Regions from separate parts of the Leminorella richardii genome, predicted to be linked through region 3. Evidence: predicted binding sites of a transcription regulator. Region 3 holds the regulator's gene; each other region holds the start of a gene.
The links. Region 3 encodes CRP, which controls carbon source genes, mostly activating them, when cyclic AMP is high. Its sites were predicted from a motif close to ATGTGANNNNNNTCACAT; they were not measured.
Positions count from the first base shown of each region.

Region 1: a site for CRP is predicted at 2,109-2,126, ahead of DQM29_RS03695 (2-hydroxycarboxylate transporter family protein). Genes of this name have one in related genera too.
Region 2: a site for CRP is predicted at 3,142-3,159, ahead of DQM29_RS05580 (YfcZ/YiiS family protein). Genes of this name have one in related genera too.
Region 4: a site for CRP is predicted at 5,030-5,047, ahead of garD (galactarate dehydratase). Genes of this name have one in related genera too.

Region 1 is NZ_LS483470.1:781,839-789,952, reverse strand. It holds gene DQM29_RS18545 (HpcH/HpaI aldolase/citrate lyase family protein) at 1-359, opposite strand, end outside; gene citD (citrate lyase acyl carrier protein) at 362-661, opposite strand; gene DQM29_RS03695 (2-hydroxycarboxylate transporter family protein) at 682-1,989, opposite strand; gene DQM29_RS03690 (response regulator) at 2,232-2,900, opposite strand; gene dcuS (DcuS/MalK family sensor histidine kinase) at 2,893-4,518, opposite strand; gene DQM29_RS03680 (transposase-like zinc-binding domain-containing protein) at 4,853-5,146, opposite strand; gene DQM29_RS18265 (helix-turn-helix domain-containing protein) at 5,835-5,966, opposite strand; partial or broken gene DQM29_RS18670 (hypothetical protein) at 6,042-6,161, opposite strand; gene DQM29_RS03670 (ABC1 kinase family protein) at 6,870-8,114, opposite strand, start outside.
Region 2 is NZ_LS483470.1:1,167,538-1,175,651, reverse strand. It holds gene smrB (endonuclease SmrB) at 1-364, shown strand, start outside; gene DQM29_RS05605 (hypothetical protein) at 602-1,057, shown strand; gene cbrB (inner membrane protein CbrB) at 1,054-1,500, shown strand; gene DQM29_RS05595 (hypothetical protein) at 1,614-1,853, shown strand; gene DQM29_RS05590 (low molecular weight protein tyrosine phosphatase family protein) at 1,831-2,154, shown strand; gene sixA (phosphohistidine phosphatase SixA) at 2,235-2,708, opposite strand; gene DQM29_RS05580 (YfcZ/YiiS family protein) at 2,793-3,086, opposite strand; partial or broken gene fadL (long-chain fatty acid transporter FadL) at 3,502-4,799, shown strand; gene mlaA (phospholipid-binding lipoprotein MlaA) at 4,959-5,714, opposite strand; gene ccmI (c-type cytochrome biogenesis protein CcmI) at 5,754-6,959, opposite strand; gene DQM29_RS05560 (cytochrome c-type biogenesis protein) at 6,956-7,447, opposite strand; gene DQM29_RS05555 (DsbE family thiol:disulfide interchange protein) at 7,447-7,959, opposite strand; gene DQM29_RS05550 (heme lyase CcmF/NrfE family subunit) at 8,001-8,114, opposite strand, start outside.
Region 3 is NZ_LS483470.1:347,412-355,525, reverse strand. It holds gene DQM29_RS01670 (ABC transporter ATP-binding protein) at 1-1,586, shown strand, start outside; gene DQM29_RS01665 (LysE family translocator) at 1,651-2,253, opposite strand; gene DQM29_RS01660 (hydrolase) at 2,354-3,337, shown strand; gene DQM29_RS01655 (YheU family protein) at 3,334-3,582, shown strand; gene DQM29_RS01650 (phosphoribulokinase) at 3,645-4,514, shown strand; gene crp (cAMP-activated global transcriptional regulator CRP) at 4,770-5,402, shown strand; gene argD (bifunctional acetylornithine/succinyldiaminopimelate transaminase) at 5,465-6,691, opposite strand; gene DQM29_RS01635 (GntR family transcriptional regulator) at 6,962-7,708, shown strand; gene DQM29_RS01630 (PfkB family carbohydrate kinase) at 7,682-8,114, opposite strand, start outside.
Region 4 is NZ_LS483470.1:2,689,835-2,697,948, forward strand. It holds gene garL (2-dehydro-3-deoxyglucarate aldolase) at 1-506, opposite strand, end outside; gene gudD (glucarate dehydratase) at 609-1,949, opposite strand; gene DQM29_RS12430 (enolase C-terminal domain-like protein) at 1,985-3,319, opposite strand; gene DQM29_RS12435 (MFS transporter) at 3,337-4,686, opposite strand; gene garD (galactarate dehydratase) at 5,228-6,790, shown strand; gene DQM29_RS12450 (hypothetical protein) at 7,526-8,114, opposite strand, start outside.

The DNA.
Region 1 (8,114 bases), 430 kb from region 3:
ATCCTCACTGGCTTTTGCCCTGGTCGTTCAGCGTGCTCAATCAGCGCTACCACGTCGCGAAGCATCTCGACGTTGTCGATTTTCGGCAGCACTAGCGCGTCGGGCTCACAGGGAACGATGGCGGCAATGTCCTGCGCGCCGCCGCAGTCCAGCGGGTTAATACGCACAACTTTGCGGCTGTTACCGTAGTTCACCTTACACAGCGCGTGGCTCACCAGCCGACGGGCTGAATCTTTTTCCTGCGGCGATACGGCGTCTTCCAAATCGAGGATCACCGCGTCGGCGCCGAATACGCCGCCGTTCTGCAGCATGCCTGGGTTGTTGCCCGGTAAAAAGAGAAGCGTTCTAAGAAGGTCCATAGTTAACGTGCCTCCTGTTGTGTAAGTGCAGTAGCCGATGCAACGGCGCGATCGATGGCGGTTTCCAGACGGGCGCGGATCGTACAGTCCAGCGCCCCTTTATCGACCGCTTTAATAAAGATATCGGGGAAGCCTGCCTTCACTGCCTCTTCAGCCAACGTGCAGCGGATGGCGTTGCCGAACTGAGCTTCAACAATGCTGGTCAATTCAATCTGTACGCCAAATCCAGACGGCTTTTCCTCAACGGAAATCATGATGTCATTGGACTCCAGCGTGCCCGCATGCCCTTTCTTAATAGTCATAGTGATAGTCTCCCGCTCGGTTAGCTGATAACGCGCATCAGGATTGCAGCCAGTACCACGACGCAGGCGCCTCCCAGTCGGGTAGCAATTTGCGCGAACGGCATCAGCTCCATGCGGTTACCCGCAGACAGAATGGCGACGTCGCCGGTTCCGCCCAGACCGCTGTGGCAACCAGTGACCATTGCCGCTTCAATCGGATACATATTGAGGTAGCGCCCAATGAAGAAGCCGCTTGAGATCATTGCCAGCACGGTCGCCGCAACAGTGGCGATGTAGGCAGGGGTAATAGCTGCGACGACTTCATTCCATGGGGTATAAAGTACGCCAACGCCCACCAGCAGAGCCCAGGTCAGGTTTTGTGCGACGAAGCGATAAAGCTGATAGGCACCCAGCTCCATCTGACGCGGCATAATGCCAAGGGTTTTCACCAGCGCAGCAGACAGGATCATGATGATCGGCGCCGGAATTGGGATGAAGTGGTTAGCCAGCATGCCGAACAGATAGAAACAGCAGGCAATAACCAGACCAGCACCCATTAGGCCGAAGTCGATCGGCTGATTTTCATTCTTACCGCCGAGATCGATATCGCCAGAGCGAACCAGCGTACCGTTGCCGGTCAGGTGAGGCTTCTTCACGCCTAAGTGGCGCAGATAGCCCGCAGACATAATGGCGAACAGGTTGCCCAGCATCGCCGCAGGCACCAGCATGCCGATAAACTTATCCGGTGACTGGCTTAAGATTTCCGAATAGGCAACGGACAGAGGAAGGATCCCCTCACCGATACCGCCAGACAGGATCGGGATCACCACAAAGAAAAACGAGTGATAGGCGCCGAGCCCGGTCAAAGAACCTACCGCCACTCCGGCTACGCAGCTAGCGATAGTGCCAACCACCAGCGGAACAAACATCCGCAGGAAGCCCTGCACCAGCACCGCGCGCACCATGCCGAGAATACTGCCCGACACCAGACAGGCAATGTAGAAATAGAGAAAGTTTGAGGTTTTAGTAAACGACTTAATGGCAGCAACTGCCGCTGGGTTAAGCAGGTTATAGAACACCAAAATAGACGGAATGAAGATGGAGAGAATAGCCGGTCCGCCGATGTCTTTAAGGATCGGAACCCGCATACCGATGTCCCCCAGCAGCATGCCGATGATCATCATCACAGCGATACCGCCGAGCATATCGGCAGGCAGTTTTCCAAACACCGATGCCGCCAGTACGATGGCGGCAAGGATCAGATACAGAGGTAGCGGCAGTGGCCCTATTTTTATTTGCCAAAACTTATTTTTTTCAGTTTCAGCGCTAGTTTGTACGTCGCTTTGCATAATCAGACTCCTTTGTTAGTCGGAGCCATTTTGGTGTGAGCGCTGCACTGCGTCTCGCATCTGAAACTTATCTAAGCATTATGAAACTTATGTAAGCGAATGATTTTAAAAAGATAAATTTGTGACGAACTTCTCATAATCATCTAGAAAAAGGCACGACAGAACGATCGTCATCACGTAATAAAAGCAAAACCGGCGTAAGAACGTTACGCCGATCGCAAAAGGATACTGGTTAAAAACGGCTAACGAATGCGGCGATAGAGAGTAACCGGCCTTCCCTGCCCCCGATAGGCGAGCTCGCTGTAGAGTTCGCCTATCTCCACCATATAGTCGAGATACTTCTTCAGGGATATGCGCGACAGCCTGACAACGGGCACCAGTTCCTGAACGTCAAACGGCTTAGGCTGTTCGCGAATAATCGCCTGAATGCGCGATAGCGTCTCCTGTTCAATGCCCTTTGGCGCCTTATGGCTACGGGTCTCCTTGGCAAAAATCCGCCCGTCTATGGCCGCCTGGCTAAGCTCCCCTTCGTCCGCTAGCAGCCTTACTCGCTCGCGGTAGTTCACCAGCGCCGACTGAAAGCGCTCAAAGACAAAGGGCTTAACGATATAGTCAATCGCCCCTAGCCGCAGGGCTGTCTGAATATCGTCCCCTCCTCGGGCAGCGGTCACCATAATAACGTCCACGCTGGGGTAGCGCTTTCTCACCTCTTTCAGCAGGCTCAGGCCGTCCAGTCCCGGCATAAACACGTCCAGCAGCAGCAGAGAAACGTCGTGCTTTGCCATAAAATCCAGCGCAGCGCTGCCGCTGTTGATGACTCCCGCCAGTGAAAAACCGTCGATCATGCTCAGGTAGCTCTTATTCAGCTCGGCCACCATCGGATCGTCTTCTACCACCAGTACGTTAATCATCATCACCTCCATTAATCTGATCCGCCGGTATGCGGATAAAGAACGTCATGCCGTCCCCTTCCCGGCTGGAAACGTCCATCGTGCCGTTTAGCTTGTCTAACGCGGCACTGGCTAAAAACAGCCCAAGCCCTCGGTGCTCCCCTTTAGTCGAAAATCCGCGCTGAAAGATCTGGTGAATGCGCTCCGCCGCCATGCCCGGCCCGCTGTCGCTTATCTCAATATTCCACTCGCCGTCTCGCTGTGCCAGATGAAGGTTAACCTCTTTCAACTCTGATGCCTGCACCGCGTCAAAAGCGTTATCCAGCAGGTTCCCTAACAGAGTAACCAGCGCATGGCTAACGCCGGGTCGCTGGATTTCCGGCAGCGCGTCGTCAATGTCCAGCAGCAGATCGACACCCATTTCTTTGGCTCGGCTAAATTTGCCGTTCAGAAATGCCGACAAAATAGGGTCGCGCACTGCGTCATTAATAAACGCCAGCTCGCCCTGATTTTCATTGATGATGTCGGACAAATACTCCAGCAGCGCCTGTCGATTATCACTGCGCGCGAATCCGTTAATAACGTGCAGCTTATTGAGAAATTCGTGAGCGGAAGATCTCAGCGCCTCAACGTAGCGGTTAACCCCCGTCAGTTCCTCTGCCAGCTTGCTGACTTCTGACATATCGCGAAACGTCGCGATGGCGCCGATCACTTCACCGTTAGCGTAAAGGGGAACTCGGTTAGTCAAAATAATAATGCCGTTAAGATCCTGTTCGCGGTCAAACTCCGGTTCACCAGAGCTAAGCACCTCCGTCAGGCGGGTGTGAGGGATGCATTCATCCACCTTCTCACCAATCACATTTTGCACAATGCCCGCCATGCCTAAAATACGCTTGGCTTCGTTATTGACCACTACGAGGCGAGCGTCGCGATCGATGGCTATGATCCCTTCGCGCACCGATTCCAGCACCGCGTTGCGCTCGCCCAGTTGGCGAGCGATTTCCATCGGCTCTAGGCCAAACAGGATTTTCTTGATGCTGTTAGACAATACCACCGCCAGCCCGATGCCGATAAGCAGCGCCAGCGTTAGCGCCGACATAATAGGCTGGTTCACACGTTCTACCGCCTGATCGATGCTGTAGGACATAATGCCCACTACTACAGCACCAACCTGATGTCCCTGACGATCAAAAATAGGTTTGAAAGCTCGCTGGGAAAGCCCCAAAGACCCTTTGGCAGAAGAGATATAGCTCTCGCCGTTGAGCACTCGCCCCTCATCGCCCCCGACCATCGGTTTACCGATCTTAGCCGCATCGGGATGGGAAACGCGGATGGCTTTCATATCGATAATGACGATAAATTCCACGCCAGTGGCTCTTTGAATCGACTGAGAGTATTCCTGAATCTCTTGGCGAACCTCTAAGGTTGGGTTACCTAATCCCGATATCACCAGAGGCGATGACGCAATAGCATCGGCCACCATTTCCGCCTTGTCACCAGCCTGATCGTGCAGCCGATCGTCAATATCTTTTGCTATCTGCACGTTTGCCGCCACCAGCGGCAGCGTCAGCACGGCAACCACCAGAATGATAATCTGCACTCTTAGGGGAAGGCGTTTAAAAAAAGCGAAGGGTTTCATAGCGTTCTCATTATTATCAACGATAACGGCGCCCACACCGCACCGTGCGAGATAACCGTATCAGAAAATAAGAAAGCGATGTGTGATATGAATAAGCAACTTTATGAATCGAATAGTGTGCAAACTTGCATAAAATACCGTCAAAATCACTCTATATTCTTCTATAACAGCTATATAAAACTATTAAAACAGTCTCTTTTCTTTGCAAAGAAAAAGCGCCCAAAGGCGCTTTCACTACTCTCTTTAACATATTTAGCGGCAAGGGAAATGTGGTAAAAACAGCAGGTTCCTGCTGAACTACATATTAAATATGATGACGCACGATGCGGATTCCCTACAGGGTTTCGTGCTGCAAACTCTCCTGCCACTTGCGAATGCGCTTGTTCACTGTAGGCTGGCTGATTTTTAAATGAATACTGATCTTTCTGGCGCTCCATCCCTGTTGAAAAAGCTGAACCACCTGCTCTTCGGTAGAGGGAATATTGGCGTGATAATAGTAGCGCCCCTGAAACGTCCGGCTGCACCCTTTACACAGATAGCGCTGTAGGCCAGCGCTCCCTATACCATGTTTCTTGACCTGCTCCTGCGAATGGCAGAACGGGCAGGTTGGCGATGACTGTTTCATCATGTCGCTACTCACACACCACGTTAAATTTGATAGCAAAGCCCTTCTACAGAGATGCCTGTATAAGTATCAATACCTGTTTCAAAAGCAAAAGCTGTAGTCTGCCTTCACCCTAAAGCGATAAAATTCTAATGAGTTGCAAAATAAAAACTTAAAGAAAACTAAAAAGTGCTAAAACCATCAAAAAACACAAATAAACTAGATTTCACGCTAAAGGTATCATAGGGACAAAAGAGTGTAAACGATCTAAAAACCCACATTTACAAATAAAATCAGATTAAAGGGCTTATTTTTTAGTTAATTTAGACTTAAAAACCAATTTACAATATATCGGCATAGATCGTTTTAATCACATGATATATCTATTTAAAATAATCCATCGATATGTAAGTTACATTTTAATAATAAAAAAAGATTTTATGATCGATATGGTTTTTGAGTTTCTAGAGAAGAACTCGATGAAAAGATCAGGAAAAATATCCAATACGTATTTTTCACATAGCGATGAATCGTGATAAATCATTTCTTTTTTAGTATTTATTGGTATTAAAAAAGCGCCCGAAGACGCTTTTCTCTTATCACATCACCCTGTCAGGAGCAGTAATAGCCGATCGTAAAGGTGACCGACATATTGACCTTGCCTGCCGTCACACTGTGAATCTATAGATAGCGAGCAAGCACAGAGTCGTCGCTATTTAGCCGACTCGTCGCTTGACTGAATTCTTATACGACGATAAACCGTCTCTTCGCTGACCTTAAGGTGAGCGCTGATTTTACGCACGCTCCACCCTTCACCAATAAGAACATCAATCTTCTCACTCACGTCATGATAGTTCGCGTGATAATAATACCGCGATTGAAAAGTCCGACGGCAGTTTTTACACAAGTAGCGCTGTAGGCCTGAATTCCCCAATCCGTGCTTTCTAACCTCACTATTTGAATTGCAAAATGGGCACACCGGCTGCCTGAGCTGCCGCAGTCTCTTCTTATCAAGAAACGGGATTGAACCTTCTAGCATCACTTTTCTCCAACTTATCTTCTTTTGCGCACCAGTCGCGCACAGTAGCGGCGTATCAGCATTCATCTCAGAGCCATAGCGTTAGCGGTGGTGAAGCTGTCAGTGCTTATTTCCTGCTTTCTTGATTTTCAACACAAAAGTGTTTCTAGTAAAAAAGAAATAATAAAAAATGGCTTATAAATAATTAGTCAACGAGTTTATTATATAGAAAATAGGCGGTAATACATTTTTTAAAAATTATATTGAAGATATTGAAGAATAACAACATTAAATATAAAAACCAATTAAATCAAATAGATAAACCAATTCAACGGATTAAAAACATTAAGAAACAAATTAAATGAAAAATATAATAAAAAATAAGAAAACAAAAATAACCTCAATAAATCATATAAATATAAATAAGTTGCAAAACAATATAAAAAGAAAGGTTTTTAAAGAAAAGAGTATATCTAACTGTATATCTTGAGAAAAAGCCTAAATCTACGAGTAAGGCGTTCCACATACGGAATAACATCAGCCTCCAGCGTAGGCGGCGGTACTCTACAGTAGAAAAACGTTTTCTTACTAAAATAGTGAAAAACTGCATAGAAAAGGCATAAATCTGCTCAAAAGATACCGTGCACTGCGTTGTAAAAAACAAAGAGCGCTTTTGACGCTAGCGCTCCTTTTTACGGTGGATAGTAGAGTGGACTTTATGCGCCTTTGTCAGGGTCGAAGCCTTAGTGCCAGCAGGAAGATACCCGTCCCTACAGCACCCAAGCACAGCAGAGGAAACAGCGGTATACCAAACAGAGTCAGATTGCTCGCCAACAGCCAGGGCGCCAGCCCCAGTGCAAACGCCGCTGTTACGATTGCCACCGCCAGCGTCATCGCGCTGCGTTCCAGAGAGCGCCCCAGTTCGTTAAGGTTCTTAACCTCCAGATCGGCCTGAAACTTACCGTGCTGAAGCCGTCGCAGAACCAGACTCAGCGTCTGAGGAAGCGCTTCACACAGCTCGACGAGTTCAATCCCTACCCGCTTCAACCGTCGACCGGATGCGCCAGCGCCGTAGTGTTTGAGCATGGTTTGCCGCAAAAATGGCTTGAGGGTACCGATAATATCGATATTGGGATCGATACGGCGTAAAACGCCGTCAGCAGTAATCAGCGCCTTGAACAGCAGAACCAGATCCGGCGGCAAACTCAGGCGATACTCTCGGGCAATGGCCAGAATCGTCACCAAAGCGTGCCCCAGAGTCAGTTCCCCTGGGCCAACCCGCTGGTAAAAATCCTGCACCGCTAGCTCAAGCACTGCGCTATCTGGCCCGGCGTCTTCACTCCAGCGAATCAGCGTGTTCACCAGCCCTTCGGATTCCCGTTCTGATAGCGACTGCATCATCAGCAGCAGCTGGTTGCAGCGTCGCTCTGAGATTTGCCCCGCCATGCCAAAATCAATAAAGGCGACCTGATTGTCTCCTACCGCCATCAGATTGCCCGCGTGGGGATCGGCGTGGTAGAGCCGGTCAAGAAAAACCATCTGCATAAAGGCCAGTGCGCCTTTACGCGCAAGGGTCGGTCCGTCAAACCCTGCATCGGCAAGCTGCTGTTGGCTCTGAGGCGGCGTTCCGGGAATATAGCTTTGCACCATCAGGTGCTCTGTTGCATATTCTGGCCACAGGCGAGGGATTACGATATCCGGCCTGTCGGCAAAGTTCTCGCTAAAGCGTTGGGTATTCTTTGCTTCGAAGGTTAAATCCAGCTCGTTGTTCAGCGCCGTCGCCAGCTGTCGAACCAGCTGGCGAGGATGAAAGCGCGCCAGCTCTGGGCTTTGCTGTTCAATCAGCTCTGCAAGCCACGCCAGCAGACGCAAATCCGCCTCGATAGTTTCTTTTAGGCCGGGCTTAAGAACTTTAACCACTACCTCTTCACCGCTGTGCAGTCGGGCGCGATAAACCTGTGCCATCGAAGCTGC
Region 2 (8,114 bases), 820 kb from region 3:
TTACTTTTCCGACGAGTTTCAGCCGCTATTAAACGAAGAAGGCGCCATGCGCTATGTGCGCTCTGACGTTGACCATTATGAGTTAAAAAAGCTGCGGCGCGGCGACTACACGCCCGAGCTGTTTCTCGACCTTCACGGACTGACGCAGGCGCAGGCTAAGCAAGAGCTGGGGGCACTAATTGCCGCCTGCCGTCGGGAACACGTTCACTGCGCCTGCGTCATGCACGGTCACGGTAAGCACGTCTTGAAAAAGCAAACCCCGCTCTGGCTAGCTCAGCACCCTGACGTGCGAGCGTTTCATCAGGCGCCAAAAGAGTTCGGCGGCGACGCGGCGATTCTGCTGCTGGTTGAGAGGGAAGAATAGTCCGCAGATTAATCTACCGTCAATTCATCGAAGACCTCACAATCAGCGCGACGCTTGGCGGAATCGGCATGCTTTCGACCTTATTGGCTGCCCTGATTGCGCCTTATTTCCCCTACGGAAAAAAGGACCGGCTTCAGCAGCAGGCATAATTTATCGCCCGCTTCATCTTCTGCTCACAGACCCGCATTAGCCTATAAAAATAAACGCAACGGTATTCACAGGATAAATAGAAAAACTATGCCAACGCCGCGTCACGTACTGCTTAACGTATTCTGGTTCACTGCCATTGGCCCTCTATTTGGGCTTGTCGCCTGTATCGTCATATTAGAGACGGTGGGTAAAACGCCATTTAACGCGATTGGGATTCTTATTGAAGAGCCGATTATTGCGCTCCTGCTCACCTATATATCCGGCGGCCCTGCCGCCCTGTTAACCGGCATTTTCGCCAGCTTCATCAGCCGCGGCCCCTATCGCCCTTACGCCATCATCGCATTTGGCGCGCTCATTTCACTGCCTATGCCGCTCTTTTTGGGTATGACTATGTTAGCTGGAGATAGGTCTCTAACCTTTTTCCTCTACGCGTTCTCTGGCGCTTTTGCCTCTGCTGGCGCGTTATTGACGTTAATGTATTTACCTTTTCAAACACAATCCAGAAACGACCTCAGCGTATCCGATCCAGGGGAAGCACAATGACGCTCGGCTATCGAACCCTGTGCCACGCCTTCTGGTTTTCGCTGATAGGACCTATCGTCGGCTTTTTATACATCGCCTTTGTCGTGATGCTGCCCGGAAGTACAGACAAGGCCACTACCGCCTCATTTTTCCCCATTCTGTTTTTCATCAGCTATGCGCTTGGCGTTCTTCCGGCACTGTTAACAGGCATAGGCGCGGCCTGCCTTCCTGTCAGGCATTACCGGTCTACGCTGTACCGAACGGCGTTTTGCACAATATTAGGCTCGGTGCTAACACTCCTTTTTTTCACCGTCGTATTCGGCGTTCAGGACGTGCTCATCGGTACCGATCGGCCTGGCTCTCTTCTCCATCGCTTTAACCTTTACGTCGCGCCAGGAACACTGTCGGGGGCAATTATGGCGCTAATCACCCCCAAGGGATTCTATTTCGCCGACAGGCCGTAAGACCTACATTCGCGCTGTACTTTTCGCCAAACCGCGCTATGATACGCGCGGCTTAGGTCTCTCTGTATTACCGCGGCTGCTGAACCCCGGTAAATTCAATCAGAGAAGACATAATGGACAACAACCGCACGCGAGCCTGGCGGCTCGCACAGAAAAAACGCAATCGCGCACGAGACAGTCATCCACCGCGCAGCGATTTTCCGAAAGAAAAGCGCTGGAAGCTGATGTATATTCGCTCAGAGAAGCTCGCCCGAGCGGCGCAGCTGGGCATGGACTATCCCAGAGTGCGAAACGGGCTGCTTGCCCGTCGCGCCATGGAGGAATATAAGCCTGAACGTTCTCTTTATATGTAGCCGCAACCAGTGGCGCAGCCCGACGGCCGAGCAGGTGTGGCGTCGACATGAGGGGCTTTCCGTTCGCTCTGCGGGCACTAGCCGCAACGCCAGAAAGCCCTTAACGCCTGAAATGCTGCAGTGGGCTGACGTCGTCTGTGTGATGGAACAAAAGCATAAAAGCCGCATCGTTGCGGAGTATCGTCGGCTGGTAGAGCATAAGCCCATCCACGTACTGGATATTCCCGATGACTACCAGTATATGGATCCTGAACTGGTTACCCTGCTTGAAGAAACCGTGGCTCACCGGCTTGGATTGTAGCGTTAAGTGAAAATCAGTTATAAAAAAGCGATGCCTTAGTTAAGCATCGCTTTTTTATTGTCAGTTTGATGACCAGAGCTCTAGCTGCCCGGCGATATTTGCCACTCAAATCGCCCTCTTAGGGTTTTATCATCCAGCGTTACGCAGGCAACAGAGGACGTTGAAAACATCGGCGATGCGCTGCCCTGGCTTAGTTCAGAAACCAAATAGCTCACCAAGGGTAAATGAGAGACGACCAGAACCTCAGAGACACCCTGCTGTGCCAGTACGGTCAGATAGTCGGCACACCATCCCGGATCGCCACCGGGAATTAGTTGTGAAACGGTCTCAATAGAAACGTCAGCCGATAGCGGAAACGCACGGCGGATAGTCTCCAGCGTTTGCTGGGCGCGCAGATAAGGACTCACAAGAACGCACGAGATGTCTCCCACCATCTGGTGCAGGCGCAGTGCCATTTGCGATGTCTCCTCTACTCCGCGTTCAGTCAGCGGACGAGCGGGGTCGCTCTCAGCGTGAAAACTGGCCTCTCCATGCCGCATAATAAACACCCGCATTAACGCCTCCGGATAAATGCGCTGGCAATAAAAAGTAACGCCGGAAAAACCGGCGTTAACTCACTCATCAAACACTAGGGAAGATTAGCGCAGCCCAAGTTGAAAAATCAGCGTTTCTGCCTGACAGCAGAAAGTAAAATCAATGGTCAGCTCAACGCCGCCAGCGACATCAACCAGAGTGCTTTTAATGTCACAGGGATCTGACTCTGTCGCGCGCGCTTTTTCCGTCAGTGCATTCAGCATACTTTCTGCTTCAGCGCGGGAATCAAATACGCGCTTATAGGACGCAGTCAGGTCGGTATTATCCATCACGGTTCCAACGTCAACACAGCAGCAGGCAGCAGTTTCCTGAGCATTGCACTTTAATGAATCTGACATTCTTTTTCTCCTCTAAGGTAAGGCGGAATAATCTCCGCTTTACGGCCAAGCTGTTATGAGATCTAGCTCAAAAATTCGCGATTTTCTTTATACTACGCTTTCCTCTCGCGCCATGCATAAATTTTACCACCGATCCTTAAACCGAGGCTACAGGTTGGCGGTTTCTCTTGATAAAAATAAAATCTATCACACTGATTTAAATATGATTTATATATTTAACTGTTAAACACCTCGCAATAGCGTTAACTGCATAGTGAGTGAATACTCCATATTTTTATGGGAATAATCCCGATCGTGCCGTTAAGAACACGCTTTTTAGACAACTGGTCTAATCTGTCGGGCACCTTTTCCTTTTTAAAATGCGGCCTTCAATTATTACAGTTCGTAATAATTCCTGTGCCTCATTGAGATTTGTATGTTTTTAAAAAAGAATTTTAAAAAGTCCCTATTGGCCTTCACTGTGGCCGCCCTTTCGAGCAATGTGTACGCATCTGGATTCCAACTGCAAGAGTCTTCCGCATCCGGCCTTGGCCGGGCGTTCTCAGGGGAAGGTGCGATTGCTGATAACGCCTCCTCCGGCAACCGCAACCCAGCATCAATGACGATGTTTAACCGCGCCACCGTTTCAGGTGGGGCGATTTACGTTCAGCCAGAAGTAGAAATCACTGGCACGTCTCCGAAGGGCAACGACCTTCACGCTAATGACGTCACCCCTAACGAGTGGGTGCCCAATCTGCACTTTATTCTTCCGGTTAACGAAAACTGGTCGCTGGGGCATTTGCCACCACTAACTACGGTTTATCGACACATTTTAACGATGAATACGCAGCTGGCCCTCTGGCGGGAACCACCAAGCTGGAGACCATGAACTTTAACCTGAGTGCTGCGTACCGCTTTAATGAACACTTCAGTCTGGGTCTTGGCACTAACGCCGTTTATGCCAAGGCAAAAATCAGACGCTATGCGGGCGAAAGCGCCACTGGCTCTCTTCAGTCAAACTCGACCGTAGCCTATCTTCACGGCGATGAATGGGGCTACGGCTGGAACGCCGGGATGCTGTATGAAATCGACAGGGACAACCGCATCGGCCTGAGCTACCGCTCAAAAGTCGATATCGATTTTAAAGGAAAATATAAAAGCGACCTGAGCAGCGGCCTGAACGGCTACCAGTCTATGACGGGTCTCCCTTGGGGAACCGATGGCAATACTCGTTCAGGCAAGCTGACGCTCACGCTACCTGAAATTTGGGAGCTGTCTGGTTACCATAAAGTCGCGCCAAAGTGGGCCATGCACTACACCCTGAGCTACACCAGCTGGAGCGAGTTTGAAGAGCTTACGGCGAAAGACAGCAACGGCGACACCATGTTCCACAAGCATGAAGGCTTCCGTGATGCCTATCGCATGGCTCTGGGTACAACCTACTACCACAATGAAAACTGGACATGGCGCGCAGGCATCGCCTTTGACGATAGCGCAGTTCCTGCCAGCAACCGCTCTATCTCAATCCCAGATCAGGATCGCCTTTGGTTGAGTGCAGGTACAACCTATAACTTTACGCCAGACGCTTCAGTTGACGTTGGCCTGTCCTATATGCACGGCCAGAAAGTTAAAATTAACGAAAAGCAAAACAACTCACCCAATAGCCCGGTGTACCAGTTTGAATCAAAAGGTAAAGCATGGCTGTACGGCGTGAACTTTAACTATACGTTCTAAGTCGTTCGACTGTAGAAACCGATAAAACCGTCTGAGATACTCAGGCGGTTTTTTTATTATGGCCTGCACTGATGACACATTTAATAACGGTTTAAAAAAGCAAAAAAATAGCCAGTCGCTAGACCGGCTATATTTCTTACACATATGTCTATGTAGATATCAGTCGATATCGTCCAGCTGATCCTTAAGCGCTTCGGCGTTTGGATTTTGTTCTGTATCCAGTTTACCGCCATTAGCCAAAAAGTCATGGCGCTGGAAGTAGGCTTCACGCACAAAAATATAGGGATCCGGCGAGTTCGCCAACATCTGATCCTGATCGAGTAGCTGCGCTCGCCCTTCAATGCCTTCAACGGTCCACTTGCCGACAGAACCCCAGAAGGTTATCCAGCTTAACACCGGATAAACATAGTCAACGTAGCCGCCACCTTCATCACGCAGCGTCGCTGAGCCGTAGGCTGGAAGCACGGCATACGGGCCGTAGGGCACATCGTAGTGGCCAAGCACCTGACCAAACTCTTTGTTGTAGTCTTTTTTCAGCTTGTCGTTAGACATGCCTGCGACATCCATAAAACCGCCCATTCCCAACAGCGTGTTGACAAAGAAGCGGTTAAAGTGGCGGAAGCCGTCATAAATATTGCCCTGAAGGAAGTTGTTGACCATTGAGGCCGGCTCACCCAGGTTGCTGGTAAAGTTGCTTAACCCAGTACGCGCTGGCTGCGGCATATAGTCGCGCCAAACCACCGCCACTGGCCGCACAACGTACGGATCCATGTAGTTATAGTTGAAGTTAAACATCGTACGGTTGAAGCCTTCTAAAGGATCTGGCCTCGTTCCGTCTTCGTTCACGCTGCCGCTGTTAGCACAGCCGGTCAGCATTGCCGCAGCGAATATACAACTGACTAATCGGCGCTTCATGTTCTTCTCCCTTAAATCTCGGCGTTATCACCGCGATGCTTACTGTTCAATTTTTTCAATTGTCACGTCCACAGTCTCTTGCCCGGTGAACGGATACACGCGGCTTTCTCCTGTCATCCGCAGCTTGTCCATTTTATCACTGCTGGTGATAGTGGCCGTTATCTTTACCTGTTTTAGGCTGGAAAGCAAACGCGATGGCATCATCGCGCTACCGTCATCCAGCTCAACGCGCATAGGGAACTCCCCTGCCGACACCTGCTTTACAACCACCGGAACCGTCGACTCCCCGTCGGTTACCGTAATCAGCACACTGCCGTTCTTCGGCATTTGAGAAGCCACTTCCGGTGAAATCGACAGCGTAACGCCTAAGCGCACACCGCTGGAAGCGACCTGCGATTTAGCGTAGGCCAGGCTCTGCCTGATTACGTCAATACCTTTGGCATCGGCCGGCATCAGCGTTAACAGTTTTTCCCATGCGGCAATCGCTTCATGAAAATTACCTTGCCCAAAAGCGCTCATCGCCAGTGCTGAAAGCGCTTCCGTGTTTTCCGGATCGGTCTTAAGCAACGCCTTCAGAATCCGTGTGGCTTCCACGATGTCATCCGGATTATTGGAACGCGTTAAAAGCTTGGCGTAGATAATCTGAATATAGCCGTCGTTGGGTGAGAGTTCATACGCCTTTTCATACGAACGAAGCGCAATTTCACCGTTCCCAAGCCGCAGCCCCGCTAGGCCAAGCATAGCCCAATCGCTGACGTTTGTCGGATCCGTGAGCAGCTCGGTGCGCAGCCCTAATGCAAAACGCGCAATATCTTCCGGTTCGTTAAGCAGTCCTGCATCGGCTTTCTTACGCATCTCAGGCATGCTTGTCATTACCTGCTGCCACTGTGACACCTGAGTCATGGCGCCGGTGTGCATGTACAACCCGATAGATACCACACAAAGAAGTACAACTCCCGGCAGTAGCGCAGCACGACTCACTCGGCCGCTCTGACGAGTGTCCTTTTTGGCTGGAATGTCTTCCAGCAGGTTATGCTGCAGCTCCGCCACCATGACATCGCGCTCGCTGATAACCCCGAGCGCTTCATCCACTTCAAGCTCGTTTAGACGCTGCTGATAAAAGGCCTTGTTCAACGCATCGCGATCGGCATCCGCCTTTTTATTCGGGCCTTTTAGCATCGGCAGAATAAAGAGTGCTGTTGCTGCAACCAGCAGCAGAGCGACGATCAGCCAGAATAGGGTCATAGTGCCTTACCGCCCTTTGCACCTTTATCTTCGTTCAACAATCGCTGGAGCCGACGCTGTTCCTCTGCCGACAGAGCAGCACCGCCAGAATTGGCTGAAGAGGCTTTACGCCGGCGGGACATCATAACGATCGCTATTGCACCAAACACCACGCACAGCGCAGGAACAACCCAAAGAATGATCGTCGCTGCCGTAACCGGTGGTTCATAGGTCACAAAGTTGCCGTAGCGATCCACCATGTAGTTGACAATCTGCTGCTGAGACTGCCCCTGCTCCATCAACTCAAATACTTTGTTGCGCATATCGGTCGCAATGGGCGCATTAGAATCGGCGATACTGTTATTTTGGCATTTCGGGCAGCGAAGCTGCCCAGTAAGCTCGCGAAACTGCTGCTCTTCCTCTACAGACTTAAAGTTGTAGGTATCAATTGCGGCGTGAACGCTAAACGCCATAAGCATCGCAAACAGCGCGACAGAAAGTGATTTCATCATTGGGAAGCCTCCCCCTGATACTTAAGCCACAGCGGCTTAATTTCTTCATTCCACACTTTATCGTTTAGGTCGCCCGCATGGCGATAGCGAACAATGCCGTTACCGTCAATGAGGAACGTCTCTGGTGCACCGTAAACCCCCAAATCCAGCCCCAGCATGCCGTTGTTGTCATACAGACTGAGCGCATAGGGGTTACCTAAATCCTTCAACCACTTGATGGCTTTTTCCCGTTCGTCTTTATAGTTCAGGCCGACAACGCGGATACCCTCTGCAGACAGGCGGTTAAGGAACTTGTGTTCGGCGTAGCAGGTCGGGCACCAGGTCGCCCATACGTTCAACAGCAGCGGCTTACCGTCGTTTAACGCTTCCTGTTCATAGATTTTGCCGGGGATGTCTAGCGACTCCAGCTTGAACTTCGGTACCGGTTTACCAATCAGCGCCGACTCGAGGGACGTCGGATCGTCCCCTTCTGCATTGCGCTGCAGCTGCACCATAAAGGCAATGACCATGCCCAGGAAAACCACTAGGGGAATAAACAGAAGTTTCTTGTTCACACCGTTTCCTCGCGTGTTGGATGTTTTTTCGTACGGTAGCGCGGATCGAGAATGCACAGCAGGCCGCCAAAGGCCATAAACAGACCGCCAAACCAAATCCAGCGTACAAA
Region 3 (8,114 bases):
ACGGCAAACTTGACGCCATCTCCTCTTGGACTATTCAGTCCCGCGCCGCCAGCCTACTGCACGGACTAGGCTTTAGCCAAGAACAGCTACAACAGCCCGTCAGCGCCTTTTCTGGCGGCTGGAGAATGCGCCTGAATCTGGCACAGGCTCTGCTATGCCGTTCCGATCTGCTGCTGCTTGACGAACCCACCAACCACCTCGACCTTGATGCGGTTATCTGGCTGGAAAAATGGCTGAAAAGCTATGAAGGTACTCTGATCCTGATTTCCCACGACAGGGATTTCCTCGATCCCATCGTCGATAAAATTTTGCACATTGAACAGCAGCAGCTGTTTGAATATACCGGTAACTACTCTTCCTTTGAGCGCCAGCGGGCAACGCGACTGTCACAGCAGCAGGCAATGTATCAGAGCCAACAGGAAAAAGTTGCTCATCTAAAGAGCTATATTGACCGATTCAAGGCTAAAGCTACCAAAGCAAGGCAGGCACAGAGTCGGATAAAAATGCTGGAGCGCATGGAGCTGATTGCTCCCGCCCACGTCGACAATCCGTTTCACTTCAGCTTTCGCGAGCCGGAAAGCCTGCCCAACCCGCTGCTGCGAATGGAAAACGTCAGCGCAGGCTATGGCGATAAAACTGTCCTGTCGTCCATTAAGCTCAATCTGGTTCCCGGCTCTCGTATTGGCCTCCTTGGTCGCAACGGTGCCGGTAAATCAACTCTCATCAAGCTGCTGGCCGGTGCCCTTACAGCGCAGCAGGGGGAAATCGGCCTCGCCAAAGGCATTCAGCTTGGCTACTTCGCCCAGCACCAGTTAGAAACCCTGCGCCCGGACGAATCCCCTCTGTGGCACCTAAGCAGGCTGGCGCCTAAAGAGTACGAACAGGCACTGCGCGACTATCTGGGCGGCTTCGGCTTTCGCGGCGATAAAGTCACCGAAAAAACTGAGCGCTTCTCCGGCGGTGAAAAAGCACGCCTCGTGCTGGCTCTGATTGTCTGGCAGCGCCCTAATTTGCTGCTGCTCGATGAGCCCACCAACCACCTCGATCTGGACATGCGCCAAGCGCTGACGGAGGCGCTGATTGACTTCAATGGCGCTCTGGTCGTGGTTTCCCACGATCGCCACCTGCTTCGTTCTACGACCGACGAGCTTTATCTGGTGCACGACGGCCGCGTAGAGCAGTTCGATGGCGATTTGGACGATTACCAGCGGTGGCTTTCCGACCTGCAAAAACAGGATTTTCAAGCACAGCCGTCTGGTCAAGCGGAACCAAGCAACAACAGTGCTCTGTCGCGTAAAGATCAAAAGCGCCGAGAGGCCGAATTTCGAGCCCAAACTCTGCCGATAAGAAAGGCGATAGAGAAGCTGGATAAAGAGCTGGAAAAAGTAGCTAAAGCGCTTGAAGGCGTCGAACAGGCGCTGTCTGACAGCGCCATTTACGACCCGGCTAAAAAGGCTGAGCTTACCGGGCTGTTACAACAGCAGGCTTCCTTGAAGTCAGCTCAAGAGGAGCACGAAATGAACTGGCTAGAACAGCAAGAACAGCTGGAAGAGATGACGACGCTGTTCAATCAGGAAAGCGACTAGGGCTCGTTACCGCTAATAAAAGGGCTGTTAAAATTGCAGCCTTTTTATTTTGCTAAACGTTTGACTACATCCAGATAAGCGCGGCGCATCCTGCCGTTAGCATGCCCATAGTGACGTTAAATATCACCCACGCCCGGCGGCTTCGTAGAAACCGACCGATGCCTGAACCGAAGCCCATCCAAATCACGCCAGCAACCAGATTAACCGAACACATCGCTACACTCATCGCCACTACCGAGCTGCCGTATAAATCCCCCGGCAGGCTGTAGCTGGCTACCGAACCTATGCCCATCAGCCAAGCTTTAGGGTTAAGTGCCTGAAGCAACAACCCCTGATACAGGCGAACCGGTTTGGGAGCGCCTTTATCCGTTTCCAGCTTTTCATAGCGTGCACTGGCCATTTTCCAAGCCAGCCAAACCAGATACAGGCTACCCGCAATTTTTAGCCCCATATGTACAGGTGGGTAAGCCAGCAACAGCGTGCCAACACCGGCCGCCACCAGCAGCAGTAACAGCTGCATACCAAGCATGATGCCAATCATCAGCGGCAGCGAACGCACAAAGCCAAAGTTCGCCGTTGATGAGGTTAAAAGCATGTTGTTAGGGCCCGGCGTGACCGCCGCTATCCACAAAAACGTGAGGAGTGAAAGAAACCAGCCTAGCTCCATGATACTTGCGCTACCCTTTACCGTTGGGACGTGTTATTTCATTCCATTCAAGCTAACAGTGTGATATTGATCGCACAACCCCCCAACAGATTTAATTTTTATGATAAACACCGACTTCCAGCCGATGCCGGGAACCGCCAATCCACATATACAAACGCTTTTACCGCGCCTTGTCAGGCGTCGAGTCAATCTCAATCCCGTTTGGCAACGCCTTGCCCTACCGGATGAGGACTTCGTCGATCTGGCCTGGAGTGAAACGCCGGAAACCGCGGTACACAAACCTCGACTGGTCATCTTTCACGGTCTGGAAGGCAACTTCTATAGTCCCTACGCTCACGGCCTGTTGGAAGCCTGCCAGCAGCGAGGCTGGCTGGGCGTTGTGATGCACTTTCGCGGCTGCAGCGGTGAGCCGAATCTGGCACCTCGCGCTTACCACTCGGGGGAAACGCAGGACGCGCGCTTTTTTCTGAACTGGCTCAAAGAGCGCTTTGGCTCAGCCCCTACGGCCGCCGTCGGCTATTCTCTGGGCGGCAATATGCTGGCCTGCTATTTGGCTGAAGAGGGCGAAAAGGCACCACTGCAGGCTGCCGTTGTGGTTTCCGCTCCGCTGATGCTAGCCCCCTGTTCACGGCGATTGGAAACCGGCACTTCGCGTCTTTATCACCACTATTTACTCAGCCAGCTGAAACAAAGCGTTCTGCGCAAACAAAAGCGTTACCCACAGCTGGTATCTCTGACAGAAAAAGAGCTAAAAGGCATCCGCTCTCTAGAGGCGTTTGATGATGCGATAACCGCGCCACTGCACGGATTCTCTAACGCACAGGACTACTATTACCAGTGCAGCGCGCTGCCGATGTTACCCAATATTAAAACGCCACTGCTTATCGTCCACGCAAAAGACGATCCCTTTATGTCAGCAGAGGTGATCCCCGATCTCAAAAGCCTTCCAGGCAATATTGAATATCAGCTAACGGAGCACGGCGGGCACGTGGGCTTTGTGGGAGGCACGTGGAAAAAGCCCGAAATGTGGTTGGAAAAGCGTATCCCTCAGTGGCTGTCACCCTATCTGGAGAACGCAGCATGATTATTCCCTGGCAGTCCCTCAATCCCGAGACGCTGGAGGCTATTATCGAGTCATTCGTTTTACGCGAGGGAACCGACTACGGCGAGCAGGAAAAATCTCTGGAACAGAAAGCCGACGACGTCAAACGCCTGCTAGCAAACGGTGAAGCGGTGCTGGTGTGGTCCGAACTGCATGAAACCGTCAATATCATGATGAAAGCGCAGTTTAAAGATGGTATAGAAGAGCAGCCCTATCCGGAATATTGAGCGGCTCGAGGTGTCTTGCCCTTCCGCTTTACTGACTATAATAAAAACGAGGAGTCAGGCACATGTCGATAAAACACCCCATCATTGCCGTGACCGGCTCTAGCGGAGCGGGTACCACGACCACCAGTCTGGCATTTCGGAAGATCTTTCAGCTGCTGAACCTTAACGCCGCGCGCATCGACGGCGACGCCTATCACCGCTACACGCGTCCGGAAATGGATGCTGAAATCCGCAAAGCGGGAGAGCAGGGTCGTCACATCAGCTACTTTGGCCCCGAAGCCAACGACTTTGCCGCGCTGGAAAATAGCTTTATTGAGTACGCTCAAAACGGTTCAGGGCGCACCCGCAAGTATCTACACACCTATGATGAAGCGGTGCCTTACCGCCAGCTGCCCGGTACCTTTACCCCCTGGAGCCCGCTACCTGACCGCACAGATCTGCTGTTTTATGAAGGCCTTCACGGCGGTATTGTGACTGAAAATCACAACGTGGCTCAGCACGTCGACCTGCTAGTTGGAGTGGTTCCTATTGTTAATCTGGAATGGATACAAAAGCTTATTCGCGATACTGTCGAACGCGAACATTCAAGAGAAGCAGTGCTGGACTCCGTCGTCCGCTCTATGGATGACTACATTAACTACATTACGCCACAGTTTTCCCGCACACACATTAACTTTCAGCGTGTTCCCACCATCGACACGTCCGATCCCTTTTCCGCCAAAAGCATTCCGACCCTTGATGAAAGCATGGTCGTGATCCACTTTCGAGGCATCAGCGGAATCGATTTCCCCTATCTGTTAGCCATGCTGCAAGGGTCGTTTATCTCTCAGACCAACACGCTGGTTATCCCGGGAGGTAAAGTCGGTCTGGCAATGGAGCTGATTATTACCCCCTTGATCCAACAGCTTCTGGAAGGGAGACCGTTGAAGTGATCGCGTGACAAAATAGCCAAACAACGCAGCAATACGCCATATGTCCCGCATTTTGGTAATGAGGAACAAGACTCTTGCCTCAAGCTGTGTTAAAAGCTTACGGTGTAGAAATCCATAAATTAGGTTATGATCGACTATAATAGCGCTCACCGAGCATTTCTGACGCTCTCGAGCAAGCAAGTAAATAAGTAAGTTTTTTCGGCAGGCTTCTTGCTTTGCTGTTTTAGGCAGTGACAACAAAGAGGATAACAACAGATGGTTCTCGGCAAACCGCAAACAGACCCGACTCTTGAATGGTTCTTGTCTCATTGTCATATTCACAAGTATCCTTCCAAGAGCACGCTTATCCATCAAGGAGAGAAAGCGGAGACGCTTTATTACATTGTTAAAGGAGCCGTAGCCGTTCTCATCAAGGATGAAGAAGGGAAAGAAATGATCCTTTCTTACCTTAACCAGGGTGACTTTATTGGCGAACTTGGCCTGTTTGAAGAAGGGCAAGAGCGCAGCGCCTGGGTAAGAGCAAAAACAGCCTGTGAAGTTGCCGAAATTTCCTATAAAAAGTTTCGCCAGCTAATTCAAGTGAACCCGGACATTCTTATGCGCCTGTCGGCTCAGATGGCTCGTCGTCTGCAGGTTACGTCAGAAAAAGTAGGCAGCCTAGCCTTCCTTGACGTCACAGGTCGTATTGCCCAGACCCTGCTAAATCTGGCTAAACAGCCTGACGCGATGACCCACCCCGACGGGATGCAAATCAAAATCACTCGTCAGGAAATCGGCCAAATCGTCGGATGCTCTCGCGAAACCGTCGGCCGCATTTTAAAAATGCTTGAAGACCAAAACCTGATTTCCGCTCACGGTAAAACGATCGTCGTTTACGGGACGCGTTAACGGCAAACGCCATTTAAGCAAAACGCCGCTCAGTGAGCGGCGTTTGTTTTTCTCTAAGCCAGTTACTTTGCCTTAGCCTCAGCAACCTGCTTCACCGCGTTTTCAAGACGTTCCATTCCTATCTGCAAGTCTTCCATTGGGATCACCAGCGAAGGGGCAAAGCGCAGCACACTAGGCCCAGCATTAAGCAGCATCAGACCACTGTCTACCGCCGCCGCCAAAAACTCTCTGGCCATCCCGCTGTAGTCAGCCGACAGCTCAGCGCCAATTAATAGCCCCAGCCCCCGCACGTCGGCAAATACGCCGTAGCGCTGATTGATCTCCGCCAGCCGGGAAACAATATACTCATGCCGCCCCTGCACACCGGACAGCACTTCCGGTGAATTAATTGCGTCAAAGGCCGCCTCGGCAACCGCACAGGCAAGCGGGTTACCCCCGTAGGTCGTGCCGTGTACGCCAGGCTCCATCACCTGCGCCACGTCGTTGGTTGTCAGCATGGCGCTAATGGGGAAGCCGCCTCCCAACGCTTTGGCGGATGTCAGCACGTCCGGCGTCACGCCGTAGCGCATGTAGGTAAATAGCGTACCGGTTCTGCCCATGCCTGACTGCACTTCATCAAACACCAGCAGCGCCTGATGCCGATCGCACAGTTCGCGAACCCCGCGCAGAAAATCCGCGTCAACGGGAGTAATCCCCCCCTCGCCCTGCACTGGCTCTAGCACGACCGCACAGGTGTGGTCGTCCATTACCGCTTTCACTGCGTCAAGATCGTTAAAAGGCACGTGAATAATGTCGGCAGGCTTCGGCCCGAATCCATCTGAATACTTCGCCTGACCGCCGACAGTAACGGTAAACAGCGTACGGCCGTGGAAGGCGTTCTTAAAGGCGATAATTTTGGTTTTATAGGGGCTGTGACGTTCAATGGCGTAGCGGCGGACCAGCTTGAAAGCGGCCTCGTTGGCTTCAGCCCCCGAGTTAGCGAAAAACACGCGATCGGCAAACGTCGCGTCGATCATCTTTTTCGCTAGACGAAGCGCAGGCTCGTTGGTGAACAGATTGCTGGTGTGCCAGATAAGCTCACTCTGCTCTTTCAGCGCCTTAACCAGTGCAGGATGGCAGTGCCCAAGGGCAGTCACCGCGATACCGCTGGAGAAATCGATAAACTCATTTCCCTGCTGGTCCCATACGCGACTTCCTTTTCCCTTCACGGGAACAAACGCCGCAGGCGCATAAACCGGCAACATCACGCTATCAAACATATTCCGAGTTACTTTGCTAACACCACTCATTTTGATTCTGCCCTGTTCTATTTCTATGAATAAAATTCACCTTATCAAAAATGAATAAAAAATCAATTTAATTGAATTAATATATAAAATAAGAATCTCCTCTATCGCAAACTATGGAGGGTCTTGGGTTGCTATTAACACTCTTTTTCACAAAGAGCCTTAACGCGACGGTTTCTATCGCTTTTCTACTGCGCTCAGTCTTCATCAAGCGCAAATTCGCTGAAAATAAATGATATGATAGCTCTTCCCCTCTCTTCAGGTTCGCGACATATGGAAAAGGCCCACGTTCAACTGATAGAACAGTTAGTCAAGCGACTGGCTTCTGCCGATAACGCGCCGCTTTATCTGAAGTTTGCCCAAACGATAAAAAGCGCGGTGCGAAGCGGAACGTTAGAGCACGGCAACATTCTTCCCGGTGAGCGAGACCTTAGCCAGCTTACCGGCGTATCTCGCATTACCGTGCGTAACGCCATGGAAGCGTTGGAAAAAGAGGGGGTTGTCACCCGATCCCGCGGCTACGGTACTCAGGTCAACAATATCTTCGAGTACTCCCTGAAAGAGGCGCCCGGATTTTCCCAACAAGTCTCTCTGCTGGGAAAAAGGCCAAGTACGCTCTGGATAACCCGACAGGTAGAAAAATGCCCCGCTGACGTAGCTGAGCGACTGGCTCTCTCACCCGAAGATGACGTATTTTTACTTAAGCGCATTCGCTATGTAGACGATGACGCCGTTTCTATTGAAAAATCCTATGTTCCTGTCGATCTCATCGACAATGCGGAAGAAATTGGGATTTCCCTGTATGAATACTTCCGCAGCCAAAATATCCATCCACAGAGAACAAAAAGCTACGTCAGCGCCCGAATGCCGGACGCTGAGTTTCTTACTCATCTGCAAACCAGCGGCGACATTCCGATGCTGGTCATCAAGCAAATCGCTTTCGATGGGCTGCAAAGGCCTATCGAATACAGCATTAGTCACTGCCGCAGCGATCTATACACCTTCGTTTGCGAGTTTTAGCCGCGCGGTTAATTCATCCACCGTCGGCGCACAGTCTCCACCTCGATGGCTGACGACAAAAGAGGCCACGGCGTTACCTAGCGTAACCGACTCCGCTAGCGACCACCCAGCGGACAGCCCTGCTATTGCCCCTCCCGCGTGACTATCCCCCGCGCCGATAGTATCCACCACCGATGCGCTAAAGGGTGCCGCACACCCCTGAGCTTTTTCATCAAAAAACCAGGCGCCCTCGCTGTCCTGCCGGACAATAAGCGGTGAACCGTAGTGGGCTAACCACGCAGCCCCCAGACTCTGTACTTCATTGTGTACACCTAGCGCACGAGCGGCAATCTCCGCCTCTTGCCGATTTAAAGAAACGATCGGCTTAAGCGCCATAATTCTGGACATCATCGCTTCGGGAATGTCG
Region 4 (8,114 bases), 1.6 Mb from region 3:
CCTTCAACGGCAGCAATAGCGTCGAGGTTATCTAACCCTTCCTGACTTTCGATCTGCACGATCACGCTGATATTGTCGTTAATTTTGCCGAAATAATCGGCTTCAGTACCGTACTGGTTGCTGCGGTGAGACACGGACACGCCGCGAATACCGTGAGGTGGATAACGAGTAGAGGCCACGGCTCGCTTGGCTTCCTCTTCTGTCTCAACGAACGGGATCAGGAAGTTGTAGAAACCGATATCCAGCAGGCGCTTGATCGTCACCGGATCGTTAGACTGAGGGCGCACGATGGGCGTACTGTCAGAGTCTTTCAGCGCCATCAGCTGAGGAATAAACGTGCCCACGTCGTTAGGAGCATGTTCGCCGTCAAGCAGCAGCCAATCAAAACCCGCATAGCCCAGCACCTCGGTGGTGATAGGGTTTGCCAGAGCAGACCAGCAGCCGATAAGGCGCTTGCCGTCTTTCAGGTCGCGACGGAACAGATTGGGAATGTAACTCTTAGCCATAATAAAACCTTCTCTCTATTTGTGGCGCTTAGGCCGTCCATTTATCTATCGATGTGACGGCATCAAAGCGTCTGTGGGCCGAGATATCGGCCCTTTCAGTCATTAGCGCACCAGACAAGGACGCTTGTTGTCGAACGTCCAGTTAGGGATCAGATACTGCATTCCCATGGCATCGTTGCGCGCGCCCAGCCCCATATTTTTGTACAGCTCGTGGGCTTTAAGCACTTGGTCCATATCGATATCAACACCCAGACCCGGCTTCTTAGGTACCTGAACCATACCGCCTTCAATCTTGAGCGGCTCTTTGGTAATGCGCTGGTTGCCTTCCTGCCAGATCCAGTGCGTATCAATTGCGGTGATTTTGCCCGGCGCTGCGGCAGCGACCTGAGTAAACATCGCCAGCGACACGTCGAAGTGGTTGTTAGAATGAGAGCCCCAGGTCAAACCCCACTCGTGACACATCTGCGCCACGCGAACAGAACCCTGCATTGTCCAGAAGTGCGGATCCGCCAGCGGAATATCAACAGAGTGCAGCTGAATGGTGTGCCCCATTTGACGCCAGTCGGTGGCGATCATGTTAGTAGCGGTCAGCAGGCCAGTTGCGCGGCGGAACTCTGCCATCACTTCACGACCGGAGTAACCCTGTTCAGCACCGCAAGGATCTTCTGCATAGGCCAGCGAACCGCGCAGGTATTTACCAATTTTGATAGCTTCATCCAGTGACCACGCACCGTTCGGATCCAGCGTAATGCGCGCCTGTGGGAAGCGCTTAGCCAGCGCCACGATGGACTCTGCCTCTTCTTCCCCAGCCAATACGCCGCCCTTCAGTTTAAAGTCGTTAAAGCCGTATTTTTCATAGGCCGCTTCCGCCAGACGGACGACGGTTTCCGGCGTCAGCGCTTCTTCATGACGCAGGCGATACCAGTCGCACTTGTCGCTGGACTGGTTTTGATAAGGTAAATCGGTCTTTGTGCGATCGCCGATATAGAACAGGTAGCCAAGCATTTCGACTTCATCACGCTGCTGCCCGTCACCCAATAGAGAGGCAACCGTCACGCCCAGATGCTTACCTAGCAGGTCCAGCATGGCGGCTTCGATAGCGGTAACAACGTGAATCGTCGTGCGCAGGTCAAATGTCTGAAGGCCACGACCGCTGGAATCGCGATCGGCAAACTGGTCGCGCACCGCATTCATTACGTTTTTATATTCGCCCAGCGTTTTACCAATAATCAGCGCTTTGGCGTCTTCTAGCGTTTGGCGGATCTTTTCACCACCGGGGACTTCACCCACACCAGTATTGCCCGCACTATCCTTCATAATCACGATATTGCGCGTGAAATAAGGCGCGTGGGCACCGCTCAGGTTTAACAGCATGCTGTCATGACCGGCAACGGGAATGACCTGCATCTCAATAACGCGTGGCGTCGAATTAGGGGTCGTCATGTTATTCACCTTATAATCATTAATTCATTATTCAGTTAGCGAACCATCGCCGGGCGTTTTTTATCAAACGTCCAACCGGGGATCAGATACTGCATGGCCTGTGCGTCGTTTCGCGCGCCGGACGGCATCTTTTTATGCAGCTCGTGCGCCTTCTCTACCTGCACCATATCCAGCTCAATACCTAGACCAGGCTTATCGCTCAGGGCTATCTTGCCGTTGACGATTTGCAGCGGTTCTTTCGTCAGGTGTTGGCCTTCCTGCCAGATCCAGTGGGTATCCAATGCAGTCGGATTACCCGGCGCAGAGGCGCCAACGTGGGTAAACATCGCCAGCGAAATATCAAAGTGGTTGTTGGAATGGCAGCCCCAGGTTAACCCCCACTCGTTGCACAGCTGCGCCACGCGGGAAGCGCCGGTTAGCGTCCAGAAGTGCGGATCAGCCAGAGGGATATCCACCGCCTGCAGCATGATGGAGTGGCACATCTCTCGCCAGTTGGTTGCCACCATGTTAGTGGCCGTCGGCAGCCCGGTTGCCCGGCGGAACTCCGCCATCACTTCGCGCCCGGAATAGCCGTTTTCTGCGCCGCACGGGTCTTCTGCGTAAGTCAGCACGTGATTCATGCCCTTACACAGCCGGATGGCTTCATCAAGTGACCAAGCGCCGTTAGGGTCCAGCGTAATGCGGGCATCCGGAAACGCGCTGGCCAACGCCGTCACGGTTTCTATCTCCTGTTCACCCGGCAGCACACCGCCCTTCATTTTGAAATCTTTAAAGCCGTAGCGATCTTTGGCCGCAGCCGCCAGCTCAACAACTGACGCTGTATCCATTGCTTCCTGATGACGCAGGCAGTACCAGTCGTGCTTGCCCATTTCCGGCGCCAGATAGGGAAGATCGGTTTTCTGGCGATCGCCGATATAGAACAGGTAGCCCAGTACCGTCACTTCATCCCGCTGCTTGCCGGGGCCGAGCAGTTCGGCGACCGGCACGCCCAGGTGCTGTCCCATCAGATCCAACAGAGCAGACTCCAGTGCAGCCACCGCGTTAACCCGCAGCTCGAATGTCCAAGCGCCTTTACCAAAAGTGTCATAATCCGCATTCAGGTTGCCCTGATGCATCTTGTCTACCAGACGGTTAAGAATGGCGACCGACTGCCCTTCAACGTGGGGAATCGCCTCCTGTAGCGTCCGCAGGATCGTCTCTCCGCCTGGGGCTTCACCCACGCCGGTGTGACCGGCATTGTCCTTAAGGATGACGATATTTCGCGTAAAATAAGCGCCATGAGCGCCGCCGACGTTCATCAGCATGCTGTCATGACCGGCTACCGGAACAACCTGCATAGAGATAATTTTTGGCGTGTCTTGAGTGTGCATAGCGGCCTCCTTTCCTATTACAGCTTAAGTTCGATACGCTGGATTTTTCCGACCACAAACAGGTAGCTAAAGATCGCGATGGCTGCGTGGATACCCACGTAAATCAGCGCTCCGTTGAACGAACCGGTAGAGTAGACGATATAGCCGATAGCGATTGGCGTAACGATGCCGGAAATGTTACCGCACATGTTGAACAGACCGCCGCTTAGGCCGCTGATCTCTTTTGGCGCGGTATCAGCCATAACCGCCCAGCCCAGCGCGCCGATTCCCTTACCGAAGAACGCCAGAGCCATAAAGCCTACGACCAGCATTTCAGATTCGATATAGTTACAGAACACCATTGAGATAGAGAGCAGCATACCCAGTACGATAGGCGTCTTTCTTGCAAACGTCACAGACCCGGTGCGCTTCATCAGGTAATCAGAGATAACGCCGCCCAAAATACCGCCCGCAAAGCCGCACAGAGCAGGTACTGACGCCACAAAGCCCGCTTTCAGAATCGACATACCGCGAGCCTGAACCAAGTACACCGGGAACCAGGTAATAAAGAAGTAGGTTAATGCGTTGATACAGTACTGGCCGATATAGATACCCACCAGCATCCGCGAGCTAAGCAGCTGCTTGACGTAACTCAGCTTTGGACCAGAACTGGCATCTTTTTTACCGCCCGCCTGATCCATATTGGTCAATGCGCCACCGCGTTCGATATGATCGATCTCACCCTGATTGATGCTCGGGTGGTCTTTCGGGTTATGGATAACCTTCAACCAGATAAAGCTAACGATAATGCCTAAGGCACCCATAAAGTAGAACACAAACTGCCAGCCTAGTTCGTGGGTCAGCCAGCCCATGATTGGGGCGAAAATAACCGTCGCGAAGTACTGCGCTGAGTTAAAAATAGCGACCGCAGTACCGCGCTCCTGCGCCGGAAACCAGGCAGCAACGATGCGGCTGTTACCGGGGAAAGAAGGCGATTCTGCCAAACCTACCAGGAAGCGCAGCGTAAACAGCAGCACCAGTGCCCACATGCCGCTTAAAAAGCCAATCGCGCCCTGTAACAGGGTAAAGGTTGACCAGGTAAAGATGCTCCAGAAATAAACGCGCTTGGAGCCAAATTTGTCTAGCAGCCAGCCGCCCGGCAGCTGACCCAGTACGTAAGCCCACGAGAACGCAGAAAAGACGTATCCCATACCGATGGCATCAAGCCCCAGCGCAGAAGACATCGGCGCGCCGGCAATGGACAGCGTTGCGCGGTCACCGTAGTTAATTGCCGTCACGGCAAACAGCATGACAACAATCCAGAAACGCACGCGGGTGGGTTTTACCCCTCCGACGCTAGCGTTTGTCGCTGAATTAATAGACCCCATGTTATTCTCCTGTAGATAAAGTTATTTACCTTATCCAATCGTTTTAATTCTGTTAGTTGATAAGCTTTATTGGGCGAGAATAATTTCCAACGGTGATATCCTTCCGTTCAGAGTTATTTCCCCGGTAAGAAATAAGAAAATAGAAAAATAAGAATTCACAGTTCCGCTGAGATGGATACTACTGGCTATACGCAAAACGGGTCATTGGGCATATGCCCAATGATTTATGTAATTTAGGCTATTTCCTAGTCAAAAAATGGCGATAACACTGTAAATAATAAATAAAATCATTAGATTGCACCTTCACTAACATCAGGAGAAGAAATCGGTAATTCATGCGGAAAGGTGAAACTCATCACATAATATTCGATGAATGAAACACGCTACGATTACGTCAGAAAAATAGCTATTGTTATTTTTAATGTTTGGCAGTAGATATATTGTCAGGACGTAATTGAAAAATAGAAAAGCATTCACGCAACCGCTACTGATATGTCTGCTAAAAATAGCCTGATCGCATTTATTTAATGAAGGATCTACAATGAATAAAGAAAAAAGCCTCTCGACGCCGCTTTATATTAAAGTCGACGAGCAGGACAATGTAGCGATAGTCGTAAACGATAACGGCCTTCCCGCAGGCACCCGCTTTAGCTGCGGCCTTGAGCTGGTGGAAATGGTGCCTCAGGGCCATAAGGTTGCGCTGAATGATATCGCTAAAGGCGAAAGTATCATTCGCTATGGTGAAATCATCGGCTATGCCGTTAAGGATATTCCCCAAGGCAGTTGGATAGAAGAATCGCTGGTGGAGCTTCCCGAAGCGCCAGCACTGGAAACGCTTCCGCTGGCCACCAGTGTTCCCCCTGCTATGCCGCCTTTAGAAGGCTATACCTTCGAAGGCTACCGCAACGCTGACGGCAGTGTGGGTACCAAAAACCTGTTGGGTATCACCACCAGCGTTCAGTGCGTGGCTGGCGTCGTTGACTACGTGGTCAAACTTATCGAGCGCGACTTGCTGCCCAAATACCCTAACGTTGACGGCGTTGTCGGCCTGAATCACCTCTACGGCTGCGGCGTTGCCATCAACGCTCCTGCTGCCGTCGTGCCTATCCGCACTATCCATAACCTAGCGCTCAACCCCAACTTTGGCGGTGAAGTCATGGTGATTGGACTGGGCTGTGAAAAACTTCAGCCGGAAAGGCTGCTGGAAGGTACTCCAGACACGCAAAAAATTATCCTGAAAGACAGCCCGATCGTTCGCCTGCAGGACGAGCAACACATGGGCTTTGGCGCCATGGTTCAAGAGATTATGCGCGTCGCGGAGATACATCTTCAGCGGCTGAACGCCAGAACCCGTGAAACCTGCCCCGCGTCTGAGCTGGTGGTCGGTATGCAGTGCGGCGGCAGCGACGCCTTTTCCGGCGTAACGGCCAACCCAGCAGTAGGCTTCGCCTCCGACCTTCTGGTGCGCGCTGGCGCAACGGTGATGTTCTCTGAAGTCACCGAAGTGCGCGACGCTATCCACCTGCTGACGCCGCGCGCCATCGACGAACAGGTCGGTAAACGCCTGCTGGAAGAGATGGCCTGGTACGACAACTATCTCGACAGCGGCAAAACCGACCGCAGCGCCAACCCCTCTCCGGGCAACAAAAAGGGTGGGCTGGCCAACGTGGTGGAAAAAGCGCTGGGATCCATTGCCAAATCGGGCAAGAGCGCCATTATCGAAGTGCTGTCACCGGGTCAACGTCCAACCAAACGCGGGCTTATCTACGCAGCTACGCCTGCCAGCGACTTTGTCTGCGGCACCCAGCAGCTAGCCTCAGGCATTACACTACAGGTGTTTACCTCCGGCCGAGGCACCCCCTACGGCTTGGCTGCGGTACCGGTTATCAAGATGTCGACCCGCAGCGCGCTGGCAAAACGCTGGTTCGATCTGGTAGACATTGACGCAGGCACCATTGCTACTGGTGATGCAACCATTGAAGACGTCGGCTGGGAGCTGTTTCACATGCTGCTAGACGTGGCCAGCGGCCGCAAAAAGCCGTGGTCCGATCAATGGGGCCTCCATAACGCGCTGGCGGTGTTTAACCCAGCTCCGGTGACCTAGTAGGTTAATGGATTAGTATTGAGATGGAAAAGCGGCTCTTTGTGGGTCGCTTTTAAAAGGAAAAGCTTTAAAAGAAGTCTGTTTATTAATCCTTAAAGGATTTAATAACGTAACGCAAGACGTTACCAATAAAAAAGAATAGGTGCACTAAGCTACTCTCGGGAAAATAGTGAACGCCATTGCAGTTCAAAAAGCGCCTCCTGATGTTCTATAAGAAGCCGTTCACGCAATGCCCTCCATTCTATCCAACTACATCGAGATTGATGGTGGCGTAGACCTTTTCTGTACGCTAAAGGTAATGCAATAACTCCAATGAGTAAGAACATCAAACACCCAATAGCCACTATCTTATTTCCAGCTATATCGATACTTTCTCCCCCAAAATAATTTATGAGCAAAATCACCGCCAACCCAATGCAAATGATGCTTCCCCGAATAATCCAATGTGAAACATATAGCGTAAAGCCGCAGATTTAGGGTGCTGAACAATACATATCCTTCGCTCTGGGTGAACGTTAAAAGCAACAACCTCATAAATACCATTTTCCGACGGTACAGCATGCACAGTCACCATTACCTCTTCAGCCAGGAAGATGTATCGCTCTACCGGTAAAAACAGGCTAAACTCATCCTCACAACCATCTAACCTAAATATCAGTAAACAACCATCGGAAGTGGTATAAGGCCAGCTCTGTGGGGAACGACAAAGCTTCAGATTTCCTGTCCTCGTTATCATTAATTTCGCTCCCTAACAATGATAAGTCTAAACGCGCGCTCTGCCGCCCTCCCCCATTTCATCCACAATACACATTCAATTCCCAACAACACCAACAAGAGCAGTCCCCACAGCGAGAAAATAGCGTCAATTGATATGGCAGCCGCCAACAGATACTTAGGCAGATCCACCAAAAATATAAATGCAGTAAGTAAAAAAATGATAACAGCTTGCTTTAGCACTCCCTTAGCCAATTCTAATAATCTGTACTTCTGAATTGGGGCAAGAACGACGCGGGAAGGCTGAACTATCCACCGAGAAACGCTGCCTAATTTCTTATCTTCAGTAAAAGATACCGTTACCGGTTCACCAACAACCAAGTCCTCACAGTGAGAAAAACTTCTGCGAAAGTCAAAATCATCGTCATAGTAAAAAATTCTATTAGAAATATTTAAACGATAGCTAATGGCGTTTGAAAAAATATTTTTTTCACAGGATATAAGTTGACCTGAATAAACGCCTTCAAAATAAGAGAGTTCAGGTTTGTTCACATTAATCTTAGGACAGATACTCTCGGCTTTTTGAAAATCGACCAGACTCTGGTAGAGA